Mesorhizobium shangrilense: one gene and its partner. The protein of the gene in region 1 interacts with the protein of each later gene in a pairwise test. Links are inferred from orthologs where the notes say so. Each region holds a gene or a part of one and is shown in the gene's direction. Other genes may lie near its edges.

Evidence for each region.
Region 2: the proteins of dnaE (region 1) and dnaQ interact in binary tests that used the Escherichia coli proteins (3 or more experiments, as listed by UniProt). The link is inferred for Mesorhizobium shangrilense from one-to-one orthologs.

Annotation. Positions count from the first base shown.
Region 1 is NZ_JAQGPN010000001.1:2,962,240-2,970,717, forward strand. What follows is about bases 1,135-5,183. They hold dnaE (DNA polymerase III subunit alpha), read left to right. Parts: upstream 1,135-1,485; coding sequence 1,486-4,983; downstream 4,984-5,183. Other genes in these bases: PD284_RS14275 (rhodanese-like domain-containing protein), read right to left, coding at 1,135-1,292; PD284_RS14285 (HisA/HisF-related TIM barrel protein), read right to left, coding at 5,056-5,183. Outside these bases: PD284_RS14270 (single-stranded DNA-binding protein), read left to right, coding at 182-715; more of PD284_RS14275, read right to left, coding at 912-1,134; more of PD284_RS14285, read right to left, coding at 5,184-5,778; PD284_RS14290 (hydantoinase/oxoprolinase family protein), read left to right, coding at 5,814-6,863; PD284_RS14295 (c-type cytochrome), read left to right, coding at 6,906-7,265; PD284_RS14300 (DUF447 domain-containing protein), read right to left, coding at 7,290-7,856; PD284_RS14305 (DUF6513 domain-containing protein), read right to left, coding at 7,860-8,478. UniProt on the Escherichia coli protein: DNA polymerase III is a complex, multichain enzyme responsible for most of the replicative synthesis in bacteria. This DNA polymerase also exhibits 3' to 5' exonuclease activity. The alpha chain is the DNA polymerase catalytic subunit.
Region 2 is NZ_JAQGPN010000001.1:737,712-744,933, reverse strand. Bases 2,179-4,971 are described here. They hold dnaQ (DNA polymerase III subunit epsilon), read left to right. Parts: upstream 2,179-3,111; coding sequence 3,112-3,831; downstream 3,832-4,971. Other genes in these bases: PD284_RS03670 (FxsA family protein), read right to left, coding at 4,491-4,971; secB (protein-export chaperone SecB), read right to left, coding at 3,897-4,373; coaE (dephospho-CoA kinase), read left to right, coding at 2,459-3,055; PD284_RS03690 (shikimate dehydrogenase), read left to right, coding at 2,179-2,462. Also shown: PD284_RS03700 (pyruvate, water dikinase regulatory protein), read left to right, coding at 180-1,001; PD284_RS03695 (Maf-like protein), read left to right, coding at 1,031-1,630; more of PD284_RS03690, read left to right, coding at 1,623-2,178; more of PD284_RS03670, read right to left, coding at 4,972-4,991; PD284_RS03665 (Tim44/TimA family putative adaptor protein), read left to right, coding at 5,198-5,905; mltA (murein transglycosylase A), read left to right, coding at 5,926-7,026; PD284_RS03655 (Smr/MutS family protein), read left to right, coding at 7,026-7,222. UniProt on the Escherichia coli protein: DNA polymerase III is a complex, multichain enzyme responsible for most of the replicative synthesis in bacteria. The epsilon subunit contain the editing function and is a proofreading 3'-5' exonuclease.

The DNA of each region.
Region 1 (8,478 bases):
CGGACTAACCCCGGCGACCCGCGCGATCACGCCATGGACATTGACGTGCGCGGCTGTCAGCACTAGAACAAATTAAGAACAATTGGGCTGTGGATAGCGGCGATGGGGCAGAGCTTATGCCGCAACGGTCCTCGATTTGGTGTATGAGACGGAAAATTTCGGACAAGCGCGGAGACGTATCATGGCTGGCAGCGTGAACAAGGTAATCCTCGTCGGCAATCTCGGGGCGGACCCGGAGATCCGCCGGCTGAATTCCGGCGAGCCGGTCGTCAATCTCCGTATCGCAACCTCGGAGTCGTGGCGCGACAAGAATTCGGGCGAGCGCAAGGAAAAGACCGAGTGGCACAGCGTCGTGATCTTCAATGACAACCTGGCCAAGGTCGCCGAGCAGTACCTGAAGAAGGGAATGAAGGTCTATATCGAGGGCCAGCTGCAGACGCGCAAATGGACTGATCAGCAGGGCCAGGATCGCTACACGACCGAAGTGGTGCTGCAAAAGTTCCGCGGAGAGCTGCAGATGCTCGATGCACGCGGCCAGGGCGGCGAAGGCGGCAGCGCTGGCTACTCCGGCGGCGGCGGACGCGGATCGGATTTCGGCCAATCCGGACCGGGCGATGACTACGGCAATAATCGTGGCGGAGGCAGCCGGGGTGGCGGCGAGCGCGGCGGTGGCGGCGGTTTTTCGCGCGACCTGGACGACGAGATCCCGTTCTAAGCCTCGCCGCGAGGCGGCTTGGCGCGAGCTGAAAGGCGCAAGTGTCGCTTCTTCGGCAGGACGGCACGTCCCGGCGGTTGAATTCGCCGGCGACCGGAGGCTGTGCCCAAAAGCTCGTGAGGTTGGGCGGCAGGATTGGGCTGTGCGCCTGGCCTCTGCGCCCGGGGCAAGCCCGAGCGCTGTCCCGCCTGCGCTGTCAGACTTTCTCCACCTCGCCGCCGCTCTCGGCCCAATCCTTGAACGCGCCCAGATTGTGCACGTTGCTGTAGCCGAAGTCCTTCAGCAGCTTGCCGCTCAGGGCCGAGCGGCCACCCGATGCACAATAGACGATGATCGGGCGATCCTTGGTGAAATTCTTGTCGTGGTAGGGCGTGTCGGCGTCGGCCCGGAACTCGAGCATTCCGCGAGGAACATGAACCGCGCCCTTGACCTTGCCGCTTGCCTGAAGCTCGGTGGTGTCGCGCACATCGACCACGAGTGCATTCTGCTCCGCGATCAGCTTTCTTGCCTCCGAGGGCGTAATCTTCGGCACGGCAGCGTTTGCCGCCGCCATGAGTTCTTTCACGTTCGTCGCCATATCCGAGGGTCCTCCGTTTGCCGCCTAGCAGAGTTGAGCGCCAAGTCGGCCGGCAAATCAAGACGGGAATATCGCGGCCCCGACTCGACCTGACGGACCGACTTGGCCACACTGGAAGCGACTGAGTCTCGATGCGATCCCCAGCGAAGTAGCCCGAAGCATGTCTGCCGACCGACCGATCCGCGACCCGATCATGCGCGCCGCCGCCAGCGAGGCATCGGCGCCGGAGCCATCGTCGCGCCGCTTCATCCATCTGCGCGTGCATTCCGCCTATTCGCTGCTCGAAGGGGCCTTGCCGGTGGGCAAGATGATCGGTCACGCCGTCAAGGACGGCGCTCCGGCAATCGCCATCACAGATACGAACAACCTCTTCGGAGCGCTCGAATTCGCCCAGAAGGCGACAAAAGAGGGCCTGCAGCCGATCGTCGGCTGTCAGATGGACGTCCATTTCTCCGGCGATCCGGTCGGGCAGGCGCGTCACGGGCAGAGGCGGCACGGAGCCGAGCTCTCGCCGGTCGTGCTCATTGCGGCGACGGAGACCGGCTATGCCAATCTGGTCGATCTGGTCAGCCGCGCCTATCTGGACACGCCCTCCGGCGAACCGGTGCACATCACCACCGACGATCTGGGGATGGCGTCTGAAGGCCTCATCTGCTTGACCGGCGGCCCAAGGGGACCGATCGGCGCTGCGCTGCGCAGCGATCATGCCGACCTCGCCGAAAGCCGGCTGCTGACGCTGAAATCGCTTTTCGGCGACAAACTCTACGTCGAGATCGAGCGCCTCGCCGGCTACGACCGCAAACTGGAGGCGGCGACGGTCGATCTGGCCTACCGCCACGAATTGCCCCTGGTCGCCACCAACGAGGCGTTTTTCCCGTCGCGCGACAGTTTTGAGGCGCATGACGCGTTGATCGCCATCGCCGAAGGATCCGTGATCGCGGTCGACAACCGCCGCCGACTGACGCCCGACAACTATCTGAAGAGCCAGGCCGAAATGGTGGCGCTCTTCGCCGACCTGCCCGAGGCGATCGACAACACGGTCGAGATCGCCCAGCGGTGTTCCTACTATCCAAAGAAGCGCTCGCCGATCCTGCCGCGGTTCACGACGGGCGGCAGCACCGATCCGGAGGAGGCCGAAAAGGCTGAGGCCGCAGAACTGCGTCGCGCAGCCCATGAAGGCCTTGAACTGCGCTTCGCCACCCAGGGATTGAGCGCAGGTTTTACCGAAGACGACTACCGGAAGCGCCTGGATTACGAACTCGGCATCATCGAGCGCATGAAGTTCCCGGGTTACTTCCTCATCGTTTCGGACTTCATCAAATGGGCGAAGGCCCACGACATCCCGGTCGGACCGGGGCGCGGTTCGGGTGCGGGCTCGCTGGTCGCCTATGTGCTGACCATCACCGACATCGACCCGCTGCGCTTCTCGCTGCTGTTCGAGCGCTTCCTCAACCCGGACCGCGTGTCGATGCCCGACTTCGACATCGACTTCTGCCAGGACCGGCGCGAGGAAGTGATCCGCTACGTGCAGGGTCGCTACGGCCGCGAGCAGGTCGGGCAGATCATCACCTTCGGAACGCTGCAGGCGAGGGCGGTGCTGCGCGACGTCGGCCGGGTGCTGCAGATGCCGTACGGACAGGTGGATCGGCTCTGCAAGATGGTGCCGGCCAACCCCGCCAACCCGGTGAAGCTCAAGGACGCCATCGAGGCTGAGCCGCGCTTCGCGGAGGAGGCGGAGAAGGAGCCGATCGTCAATACGCTGCTCGACATGGCGCAGAAGCTGGAAGGTCTCTACCGCCACGCCTCGACCCACGCTGCCGGCATCGTGATCGGCGACCGGCCGCTGAAGCAGCTGGTGCCGATGTACCGCGATCCGCGCTCCGACATGCCGGTGACCCAGTTCAACATGAAGATGGTCGAGGAGGCGGGCCTCGTAAAATTCGACTTCCTCGGCCTCAAAACGCTGACCGTGCTCGAGACGGCGGTAAAACTCATCCGCCGGCGCGGCATCGAGATCGACCTGTCGAAACTGCCGCTCGACGACGAGAAGACCTACTCCATGCTGTCGCGCGGCGAGGTCGTCGGCGTGTTCCAGGTTGAAAGTGCGGGCATGCGCAAGGCCCTCATCGGCATGAAGCCCGACCGCATCGAGGACATCATCGCGCTGGTGGCGCTCTACCGCCCCGGCCCGATGGAGAACATCCCGACCTATAACGCGCGCAAGCACGGCGAGGAGGAGATCGCCTCGATCCACCCAAAGATCGACCACCTGGTGAAGGAGACGCAGGGCGTCATCGTCTACCAGGAGCAGGTGATGCAGATCGCGCAGGAGCTGTCCGGCTATTCGCTCGGCGAAGCCGACCTCTTGCGCCGCGCCATGGGCAAGAAGATCCGCGCCGAGATGGACAAGCAGCGCGAGCGCTTCGTCTCGGGCGCGGTCGAGCGCGGGGTCGGCAAGGCGCAGTCGGACTTCATCTTCGACCTGCTGGCGAAATTCGCCGACTACGGCTTCAACAAGTCGCACGCGGCCGCCTATGCGGTGGTGTCCTACCAGACCGCCTATCTCAAGGCGCACTATCCGGTCGAATTCCTGGCCGCGTCGATGACGCTGGATATGTCGAACACCGACAAGCTGGCCGATTTTCGCCAGGACGCGATCCGGCTCGGCATCGAGGTGGTGCCGCCCTCCGTACAGACGTCGTTCCGGTCGTTCGAGGTGGCCGAGAACAAGATCTTCTACGCGTTGGCCGCCATCAAGGGCGTCGGCGAGGCCGCCGTCGAGCACATCGTCGCCAGGCGCCAGAAACAGCCCTTTGCCAGCCTCGAGGAGTTCTGCGAGCGCATCGATCCGAAGATCGTCGGCAAGCGCGTCTTCGAGAGCCTGATCATGGCCGGTGCGTTTGATTGCTTCGGCCATGACCGGGCCGTGCTGATGGCCGGCGTGGAACGCATGATGGGGCTTGCGTCGCGCGCGCAGGAGAACGAGGCGCTCGGCATGACCGACATGTTCGGCGCGTCGTCTGCGGCCCGCTCGGAACGGCTGGTGTTCCCACCCTGTGACCCTTGGCTGCCGGCCGAACGCCTGCACAGGGAGTTCCAGGCCGTCGGCTTCTATCTGTCTGCGCATCCTCTGGACGAGTACAAGGACGTGCTCCAGAAGATGCGGGTGCAGACCTGGGCGGAGTTTTCGGCGGCCGTGAAGCGTGGCGCTTCCGCCGGCCGGCTGGCGGGAACGGTGACGTCCAAGCAGGAGCGCAAGACGCGCACCGGCAACAAGATGGGCGTCGTCAACTTCTCCGACAATTCCGGTCAGTACGAGGCCGTCATGTTCTCGGAGACGCTGGCGCAGTATCGCGACCTGTTTGAGGCGGGCAAGTCCGTGGTCATCATTGTCAAGGCCGAGGACCGCCCGGAAGGCGTCAATCTGCGCATCGAGGCGGCGCAGTCGCTGGAGGACGAGGCGAGCCGGGTGCAGAAGGCGCTGCGGATCTTCGTTCGCGATCCGAAGCCCGTGAGTGCGCTCGCGTCCCAGCTCGGTGTAAAGGGCGAGGGGCAGGTGAGCTTTGTCGTCATCAAGGACGACGCGCAGGGGGAGGTGGAGATCGCCTTGCCCGACCGATACCGCATCTCGCCGCAGGTTGCCTCGGCCATGCGGGCGGTGCCGGGCGTCGTCGAGGTGGAACTCGTCTGATCGGCAAGCGCCGGGCGCGCTCGCAGCATCCAAACCGCCTTCCGTTCGCCAACGCGATCCGTCGGCGCGATTTCAGCCCTGGCGAGGCGCTCCGTCGTTCCAAGCGAGTTCAGCCAGGAACTCGCGGGCGAGCGTTCCGTCATGCAGCGACGTCGCGACCAGGGCAGCGGTGATGCCCAAGGACGAAAGGGCGCGGATGTCGGCTTCGTTCCGCACGCCGCCGGCGGCAATAATCTCGCGGCTTCCAGCTTTTGCGGCGATTTCTTCAAGTCGGGCGAGATCGGGGCCTGAGCCCGAGCCGACCTTGGCCAGCGTCATCACTATGACGCGACTGGGCCAGATGTCCGTTTCGGCGAGCAGCGATGGCGGGCCACGAAAGCCGTCGGCGAAGAAGTCGAGCGACAGGACGAGACGGGGATGCTCCCGGAAGCGCTGCAGCAGGCTGCTGTCACGCTGCGATTCCGAACCGAGCACCGGACAGACACCAGGCAGCGCCAAGACCTGATCCAGCGCCGCGGCGTCGCGAAAACCGGCATCCAGCCAGATGTCGGGCGGATTGTCGAGATCGCGCAGGCTGGTAACTTGAGCCGTGTTCGGATCATCGCCTTCGATGGCGTCCAGATCGGCAACGTAGAAGGTGGGGAACGGGTGGAGGTTACGCAGCCCGCGGGCGACCGCGCGGATGTCCGAGCCCTCGCACAGCGGGGTCGTGATGGGTCGATAGGTATCGCGCCGTCCGCCAGCGGCCCGCACGACCTGGCCGCCTTTCAAGTCGAGCACCGGGATGATACGCAACGTTGTCTCCGATCCGATGCCGACGTGGAACCGTGATGAAAGCGCCAAGCGGGGGAAAAGGAAAGAAGATTGTCGCTGGCTTCGACGTCGGCGGCGCGCACCTCAAGGTGGCGCGGGCGGAAGAGGGGCGCGTCGTCGCCGCCGCGACCGTCGCGATGCCGCTGTGGCAGGGGCTGGACAGGCTGGACGCCGCCCTGCGCGAGGCTGCCCCGGTGTTCGCGGGAGCCGATCTGGCCGCCTTCACGATGACCGGCGAGCTGTCGGACATCTTTCCCACACGCCACGCCGGCGTGATGACGCTGCTCGATCTCATCCGAGGACGCTTTCGGGACGATGCCGCCCTGGTCTATGCGGGGCGCTCCGGCTTCATCACCTTGGAGCAAGCGGCCGGGGCAAGCGCCGACATTGCCTCCGCCAACTGGCACGCCACGGCCTCTCTCGTCGCCGCGCACGTGCGCGATGCGCTCTTCGTCGATATGGGGTCCACCACCACCGACCTCATCCCCGTCTGCGACGGGACCGTGGCGAACGCCGGCTACACCGATGCCGAGCGCCTTCTGACCGGGGAACTCGTCTACCAGGGCTTTACGCGCACCTTCCTGTTCGGCGTCGCCGCGTCGGCGCCGGTGGGTGGCTGGCTGACCCCCCTGATGAACGAGTATTTTGCCTCGATGGCGGACGTCCATCGCATTCTCGGCGTGCTCGACGAGGACGACGACAGGCATCCTGCGGCGGACGGCAAGGAGAAGACCCCCGCCGCCTCGATGGCGCGAGTGGCGCGCATGGTCGGCCGCGACGCGTTCGAGCTTGGTGGCCGCGAATGGCGGGACGTTGCCCGATGGTTCAGCGAGCAGCAGTTGCGGACCCTGCACGACGCGGCATTCCGGGCCGCAGCATGCGTTCCCGATGGAGCACCCTTGGTCGCCGCCGGCAGCGGACGCTGGCAGATCAGGCGGCTGGCGGAGCGGCTCGACCGTCCCTTTGTCGACTTCGCCGACATCATCCCGGTCGAGGATGCGGTCCGCAGCGCCGCCAGCAGTGCGGGGCCGGCCGCTGCGGTGGCGCTGCTGGCAGACAGCGCTTGAAGCTGCTGCGGGAACGCCTGCTATGCCCGCGCGTTGTGAGGCATGAGGACAATCGTTCTGGGCATGATGATTGCCTATGTGGCTACGCCGCACGCGCTGGGCCAGGACGGTCAGATGGCCTTCAACAACAGCTGCCGCACCTGCCACACGACGAAAGAGGGCGACAACCGCCAGGGGCCGCACCTTGCCGGTATTGTAGGCAGAAAGGCCGGCTCGCTGCCGGACTTCAACTACTCGTCATCCATGAAGCAGTCCGGCATCACCTGGGACGAGGCGACCCTCGACAGGTTCATCGCCGATCCCGACGCCGTCGTCCACGGCAATACGATGAAGCCCTATGCCGGGATCACCGACGCGGCACAGCGCACGTCAATCATCGAATTCCTGAAATCGGGCGGCTGATGCCGGGGAGCTTGGGGGAAGATCCTAGACCTTCCTCCGAAAATGCCTGGTCACGCGCTCCATGAGCCAGCCCCAGGCTTCCTTCTCCTCCGCCCCGGCAGTCTTTTCAATGGCGATCGCGAGGTAGGCGATCTCCGCCTCGATCTTTTCGCGCGGCAGCATGTCCAGCCGGCTCACCAGGATGGCGAGTTCGAGGACTGCGGCCTTGGCGCGGTTGAAGCCGGTGAACGGCGCATGGGTCGCTTCGCCGACGATGCGACAATGGTGGCGCGGCCGCATTTCGTCGTCGGTCACGCTTGTCACCTCGAGCGCCGAATGGGCGAGGGCGGCTTCAAGTCTCGGAACGGGAAACCCTTTTACAGGAACGGTCGGCCAGTCTTTCCGGCCGGTCAGGCACCCGGCAAAAATGCGAACGTCGTCGGTGTAGCTCGCCACGGCGAACGGTGTATCCGCGAGATTGTCGAGGGTGATCGATGGACGGAAGGGCGCGATCACCCAGCCGTCCCTCTCGGCGATGATGCCGATCGGCGCGATGTGGACCTTGCCGCTCGAGTCAACGGTCGTGATGATCGTCTCGCGGATGTAGGGCATCGCCTATTTCGCCTTCCTGGCTTGAAGCGTGTGGCCCGCCTCGGCCAGCCGCGTGCGGTCCGTTTCGGTCGGCGGCGCGGCCACGCCCCAGGACAGCGGCTCGTCCTGCACATAGCGTTTGCCGAGGCGCCAGGCGATTTCCGCCTTCATCAGTTCGGCGCCGAGATAGAAAGCGTGCGCGCCATCGGCTTCGACGCCGAGGCCGGGGAAGAGGTCGAACGCGTCGGTAGCGTGGGCGCGGCCTCTCGCATTGAAGACGTGGATTCCGTCCTGCGCAGTCATGATGCGAAAGTTGGCGTCGCGGATATCGGCCGCCAGGGCGTCGATATCCTCCGTCGAGGCCGGGTACGGCTTACGATCATGGACCTGCAGGAGCCCGAGATGGTAGCCGCGCGGCAGCGCGCTGTCGGAGCGGGCCGCGAACATGGTGCGGCGGGCGGCGTCGTGTTCTTCCACCGTGCGCACCGTATGCGGGCTCACATGCACCACCAGAACGTTGCGGATCGCCAGTTCCGAGCAGAACCCGGCGAGCATGGCGGTGACGCCTGAGCTGTCGGCGTCGGTCAGTTCCGTGAGGTTCCCCGTGCCCATGAGCAGTTCGACCTCCGGCCAGCGCCGTCGC
Region 2 (7,222 bases), 2.2 Mb from region 1 along the record:
CGCCGGAATCCAGCCTCCGTGGATAATTCCGAAAGCCCACAATCTTCTCCACATGGGGGCATCGAACTTCACGCCGCCTCGAATTGTGGACAAACGGCGTTCTGATACAGTCCGCCGCGCCGCCCGGGACCAGCTCGGGCGAGCCATCCACAGCCTTCAACAGGTCGGGCACATCGTCTGTGAACAAACCCCAGAGCTTCTTTCATCTGCACCTGATTTCGGACGCCACGGGCGAGACCCTGCTGGCCGCCGGCCGCGCGGCGTCCGCGCAGTACAAGGACGCGCGTGCGATCGAGCACATCTATCCCCTGATCCGCACCGAGCGGCAGCTGCAGAAGGTGTTCGAGGAGGTCGAGAACGAGCCGGGCATCGTCCTCTACACGGTCGTCGACCAGGCGCTGGCCCGGTCCATAGACGAACGCTGCCAGCAGATGGGACTGCCCTGCGTGTCCGTCCTGGAGCCGGTGCTGGCCGTGTTCCAGTCCTATCTCGGCGCGCCGGCAGGCCGGCGCGTTGGGGCGCAGCATGTGCTCGACGCCCAGTATTTCCGGCGCATCGACGCCCTGAACTTCACCATGGAGCATGACGACGGTCAGCTGCCGATGGATATCGAGGAGGCCGACATCGTCCTCATCGGCATCTCGCGCACGTCGAAGACGCCGACCAGCATCTATCTCGCCAACAGAGGCATCAAGACCGCCAACATTCCCATCGTGCTGGGCGTTCCGGTGCCGCAAAGCCTGGTCGACGCGCGGCGGCCGCTCATCGTCGGCCTGGTGGCCACCGCCGAGCGGATTTCCCAGGTGCGCCAGAACCGGATGCTGGGAACGACGTCGAGTTATGACGCGACCGACTACGTCGACAGAGCGGCCATCACCGAAGAACTGACCTATGCGCGCCAGATCTGCACCCGCCACAATTGGCCGATGATCGACGTGACCCGTCGATCCATCGAGGAAACGGCGGCAGCCATCGTTGCCCTGCGCGGCAAGTCGCGCTAGGCCGAACGCCTTCAAGGAGGCCGCATCAAATGCCCAGCGCGATCATACTTGCTTCCGGCAGTCCTTTCCGGCGACAGCTGCTCGAGAATGCCGGCCTGAAGTTTACGGTCGTACGCCCCGAGATCGACGAGCGCGCCGTCGAGGCGCCGCTGGAGGCGTCAGGCGCGACGCCTGAGGACGTCGCACAGGTGCTGGCGGAGGCCAAGGCGCTCGATGTCAGTGAAAGGCATCCCGGCGCGCTTGTCATCGGATCGGACCAGACCCTGTCGCTCGGCGACCGCGTCTTCCACAAGCCGAAGGATATGGAAGGCGCGCGCGAGCACCTGCTTGCGCTTTCCGGCAACACCCATCAGCTCAATAGCGCGGTCGCGATCGTCAAGGACGGAGAGACCCTTTGGCGTCACGTGGACGTCGCTCAGATGACGATGCGCAAGCTCGAGCCGGCCTTTATCGGCCGCCATCTGGCAAGCGTCGGGGCGAAGGCGCTGGGCAGCGTCGGCGCGTACCAGATCGAAGGCGAGGGCATACAGCTCTTCGAGAAGGTCGTCGGGGACCATTTCACCATTGTCGGCCTGCCGCTTCTGGCGCTGCTTTCCAAACTTCGGGAACTCGGAGCGATCGATGGCTGAAACCCTGAAGGCCTTCGTCTGCGGCCATCCCATCGCCCATTCGCGTTCGCCGAAGATCCACGGCCACTGGCTGCGCCAGTACGGCATCGATGGATCCTATGAGGCGGTCGACGTTTCCCCGGCCGATCTTCCAGACTTCCTGAAAAGCCTCGGGAAGCAGGGACTGCGCGGCGGAAACGTGACGATCCCGCACAAGGAAGCGGCTTTCGCCGCAGCCGACCATCGCGATGACGCGGCCGAGCAGATCGGCGCGGTCAACACGCTGTGGCTGGAGGAGGGAAGGCTGTTCGCCAGCAATACCGATGCGTACGGATTTGCCGCCAATCTGGATGACCGCGCCCCCGGATGGGCGTCGGCGTCGGCGGCGGTCGTGCTGGGCGCCGGCGGCTCGTCGCGGGCGATCGTCCATGCCTTGAGGTCGCGCGGGATCGGCGATGTCAGGGTCGTCAATCGGACGCTTTCACGGGCAACCGAACTCGCGCGGCACTTCGGCGGCGGCGTTTCGGCCCACGAACCGAAGGCGCTACCGGAGCTTCTCGGCGATGCCGGGCTCATCGTGAACACCACGTCGCTCGGCATGAAGGGGGTCGGCGAACTCCCCGCCGACCCCGAACTGATGCGAGACTCCGCGATCGTCACTGATCTCGTCTATGTGCCGCTGATGACGCCGTTCCTTGCGGCTGCCGAGCGGCGCGGGCTGAAGACGGTCGACGGGCTTGGCATGCTTCTGCACCAGGCCGTCCCCGGCTTCGAGCGCTGGTTCGGCAGGCGCCCGGAGGTAACCGCTGAGCTTCGCGCGACGATCGTGGCCGATCTGGATGCAGGCCGATGATCGTGCTGGGGCTTACCGGGTCGATCGGCATGGGCAAGTCGACGACCGCCAATATGTTCCGCGAGCTCGGCGTGCCGGTCCACGACTCCGACGAGGCAGTCCACAGGCTCTATGCGGGACCGGCTGCGGCCGCGATCGAAGCGGCGTTTCCTGGAACCGTGGTCGACGGTGTCGTCGATCGCGCAAAACTGACCGCCAGGGTCATCGGCAATCCCGAGGCGCTGCGCCGGCTTGAATCCATCATTCATCCGCTGGTGCGCGCCGACGCGGATGCCTTCCTTGCCCGGTATCGCGAAGCCGGCGCGCCGATGGCGGTGCTGGATATCCCGCTGCTTTTCGAGACCGGGGGCGAGCATCGCGTCGACAGGATCGTCGTGGTGACGGCGCCGCCCGAAGTCCAGCGCGAGCGCGTGCTTGCCCGGCCGGGAATGACCGAGGAGAAATTTGCGGCAATCCTCGCCAAGCAGGTTCCGGATGCCGAAAAACGGCGTCGGGCCGACTTCATCGTCGACACGGCACAAGGCATGGAACCGGCGCGACGGGCTGTCGCCGCCATCGTCCACAGCTTGCGCGGTGACAAAACAGGCTCCTGACATGTTCGGCTTGAAGTCGGCCATGGGTGAGCGTCAACTGGCGCAGGAGTGATTCGATGCGCGAGATCATATTCGATACCGAGACTACCGGCCTCGACGCCAAGGACGACCGGATCATCGAGATCGGCGCAGTCGAGCTCGTCAATCGCTTTCCCACCGGTCGGACCTTCCATCACTATATCCATCCGGAAGGTCGCGCGATCCATCCCGATGCTCAGGCAGTTCACGGCATCAGCCTGGCCGATCTTGCCGAAAAGCCGATCTTCTCCGGCGTTGCCGACGAGTTCATCGCGTTCATCGACGGCGCGAAGCTGATCGCCCACAACGCGAACTTCGACATCGGTTTCATCAACGCCGAATTTGCGCGGCTGGGATATGCGCCCGTCGAGACCGGCAGGGTGATCGACACGCTGGCGCTGGCCCGCCGCAAGCATCCGATGGGCCCGAATTCCCTGGATGCGCTTTGCAAGCGGTACGGCGTCGACAACAGCCGGCGCACCAAGCATGGCGCGCTCCTCGACTCCGAGCTTCTGGCCGAAGTCTACATCGAGCTGATCGGCGGCAAGCAGGCCGCGCTCATCCTGGAGACCGCGGCGGCAGCTGCGGCGGGTGAGGCTTTGAGCGCTGGGTTGGCGGATGTGAGCTACGTGCGGCCAGCGCCACTGCCGCCGAGACTGACGGAAGCCGAGCGCGCGGCGCACGCAAAGCTGGTTGGCGGGCTTGGTGAAAATGCCATCTGGGCGAAGCTCCAGCCGACCGTTCTCGCCGCCGAATAGCCTGCCGAAAAAAGAAAACCCGGCGCGAGGCCGGGTTTCCTGAAACCTTGTCCGAGAGGACCGGATCAGCTGACCTGAACCTTGGCCTTGGCCTGGTCCTCGGCGATCTTCTGCTGGAACATCTGCGCAAAATCGATCGGGTCGAGCATCAGCGGCGGGAAGCCGCCATTGCGCGTGGCGTCGGCGATGATCTGGCGCGCGAACGGGAAGAGCAGCCGCGGGCATTCGATGAACAGAAGCGGCAGCATGTGCTCCTGGGGAAAGCCGTCGATGCGGAAGACGCCGCCATAGACGAGTTCGACGTTGAAGAGCACGTCCTTGTCGTGGCTCGCCTTGGCGTTCAGCGTCAGGTTGACGTCGAAATCCTTGTCGGAAAGCGGGTTGGCGGCGACATTGACGTTGATGGCGATGCCCGGGGCGGTCTCGCGGCCGCGCAGGGAATTGGGGGCGCCGGGGCTCTCGAAGGAGAGGTCCTTCACATACTGAGCCAGCACGTTGAGCGAAGGCGGCGTGCCGTTGCCCTTCTTTTCCTCATTGGCCATCGGCCGAATCCTCATTGCTGGGGCTCTGCAAGCCCGATTTGAAGTGGCGGGTTGGCTAGCACGCTGCGTTCCGCCTTACAAGCGCGCCTTCGCCGCCCGTCGCGCCTCGAAAGGCGATCATTCGTCCTTGTTCAGCCGCCACGGCGAGCCCGGGTTTCCATCCCGCGAATAGTCGTCCTCGTCGAGGTCGATCACATTACCGCGACCGGCAGGCCGGCCTCCGGACCAGCGGGTCGACCCGAAGCCGCCTTCGAAGGAAGCGAAGCGGCCGGACGCCGCCAGCCGACCCTTGAGGAGGCGCCAGACGGCGGAACGGACCGCCGGGATCAAGAGCAGGATGGCGACCGCATCGGTCAGAAAACCGGGGATCAGAAGCAGCACCGCCGCGACGACGGTCATGACGGCCTTCACAAGCTGCGGCCCGGGATCGCTGCCGGCGCGCAGGTCGAGCTGGGCCCGGGCAAGGGCGCTTACGCCCTGCGTCCGCAGGAGGAACATGCCGAGGACAGCGCTGAGAAGCACCAGCCCGATGGTCGCGAGCACGCCGATCTCGCTTCCGACGAGCACGAAAGTGGCGATCTCAAGCAGCGGAAGGAGAAGAAGGATCAGCGGAATCAAAAGAGGAATATCCTCGGTCGGAGAGTGCACGGGCCGCGCCCCCTGGCTGGCGCATCGGGTCATACATAGGTAAGGGAAGCCCGCATTTGAATGATCACATGTTTGAATGATCGCGCGTTGCGATCTATATGGGTTGTTTGACCGCTGCATGCACACGTGCAGCGCCTGCCTCGGACAGCGGGGTAGGGGACAGGCTGGCGGACGACATGGAATATCTCGACTTCGGCACGATCTTCTTTCTGGTGGTCGCGATCGCGATCTTCGTGCAGTTGCGCAATGTGCTCGGCCGTCGCACCGGCAACGAGCGTCCGCCCTTCGATCCCTACACTGCAAACCGCACCAAGCCTGACGATGCCGCGGCCGGTCCGGACAACGTCGTCTCCCTGCCGGGCCGCAAGAAGGGCGCCGAGGGCGCCGAGGACGCCTACAAGGCCATCGACGCCTTCGCCAAGCCCGACACCGAGCTGAACAAGGGCCTGCGCGCCATCAAGGACGCAGATCCGAGCTTCGAGCCCAAGTCCTTCGTCGAAGGCGCCAAGATGGCCTATGAGATGATCGTCATGGCCTATGCGGACGGCGACCGGAAAACGCTCAAGAACCTGCTTTCGCGCGAGGTCTATGACGGCTTTGTCAGCGCCATCGGGGAGCGCGAGCAGCGGTCGGAAAAGATCCAGTCTTCCTTTGTCGGCATCGACAAGGCCGACATCGTTTCTGCCGAGATGAAGGGGTCCGAGGCGCATGTGACCCTGCGCATCGTCAGCGAACTGATCTCGGCGACGCGCAACAAGGCCGGCGAGGTCATCGACGGCGATCCGGAGACGGTCGCAGAAGTCAAGGACGTCTGGACCTTCTCGCGCGACACGCGGTCGCGCGATCCAAACTGGAAGCTCGTCGCGACCGAGGCGGAAGACTGAACCGAGGGGCGGGTGGCGCGATGGCGCTGTCGCCGCTCTTCAAACCGGTCGAGTTCGGGCAGATTCCGGGCTGGAAAGCCGATCCCAAGGCCGAAGCCTTCGCCGCATTTTCCCGCTGCGCAGCTCGGATTCACGTGAAACCATACCGGACCGGCACGCTGGGCGTGGCGGTCGAGGCCTTTTCTGCGGCCTACGCCGAAGCCCGTGCGATCGGAAGCATCGATGACGATGAGGCCCGCGCGTTCTTCGAGCGCCACTTTGTTCCCGCCTTGGTGACACCTGCCGGAAATTCGGGATTCGTGACGGGCTTCTATGAGCCGGTGGTCGAGGCGTCGCCGCATCGGACCGAGCGCTTCAAGGCGCCGCTCCTCGCCCGGCCGACCGACCTCGTCGACATCGATGACGCCAACCGGCCCGCCGGCATGGATCCCTATTTGGCCTTCGGCCGCCGCACCGCTGACGGCGTCTCCGAATATTGCGATCGCCGCCAGATCGAAACCGGATCGATCGACACGGCCGGTCTGGCATTGGCCTGGCTCGCCGATCCCGTGGATGCCTTCTTCATACATGTGCAGGGGGCTGCGCGACTGCGCATGACGGATGGCCGCCTCGTGCGCGTCACCTATGCCGCCAAGAGCGGGCATCGTTTCACCGGGGCGGGAAAGGTGCTGGCCGAACTCGGCGAGATCCCGCTCGAGCAGGTGACCATGCAGTCGATCCGCGCATGGTTCCGCGCGCATCCAGATCGGATCAACGAGATCCTCTGGCGAAACCGATCCTACATCTTCTTTCGCGAGGCGCCGGTCGAGGATGCTGCACTCGGTCCCGTCGCCGCCGCCAAGGTTCCGCTCACGCCCGGGCGTTCGATCGCGGTCGACCGGCTGCTCCATACCTTCGGCACGCCGTTCTTCATCGATGCGCCGACGCTGACCGCATTCGATGCAAAGCCCTTCCGCAGACTCATGATCGCACAGGACACCGGCTCGGCGATCACCGGTCCTGCCCGCGGCGACCTCTTTGCCGGATCGGGCGACGCTGCCGGGGAGATTGCCGGCGTCGTCCGCAACGACGCCGATTTCTATGCGCTCTTGCCGCGTGCGCTGGTCGAGGGTCGCCTCTGATGTCGGCGCGTGGCGGCAGGTCGCTCTCGGATGACGACCGCATCCTCTGGAACAAGGTAGCTCGTTCGGCAAAGCCGCTGAAGGGCACGGCTCCTCTCGGCGCCGATCCGGAAACGGTCCCGGACATGCAGCCGATCGTTCCGGCCGCCGTCTTCTCGGACATTGCGCCGCCCCCACCCAGCAAGGACCACAAGGT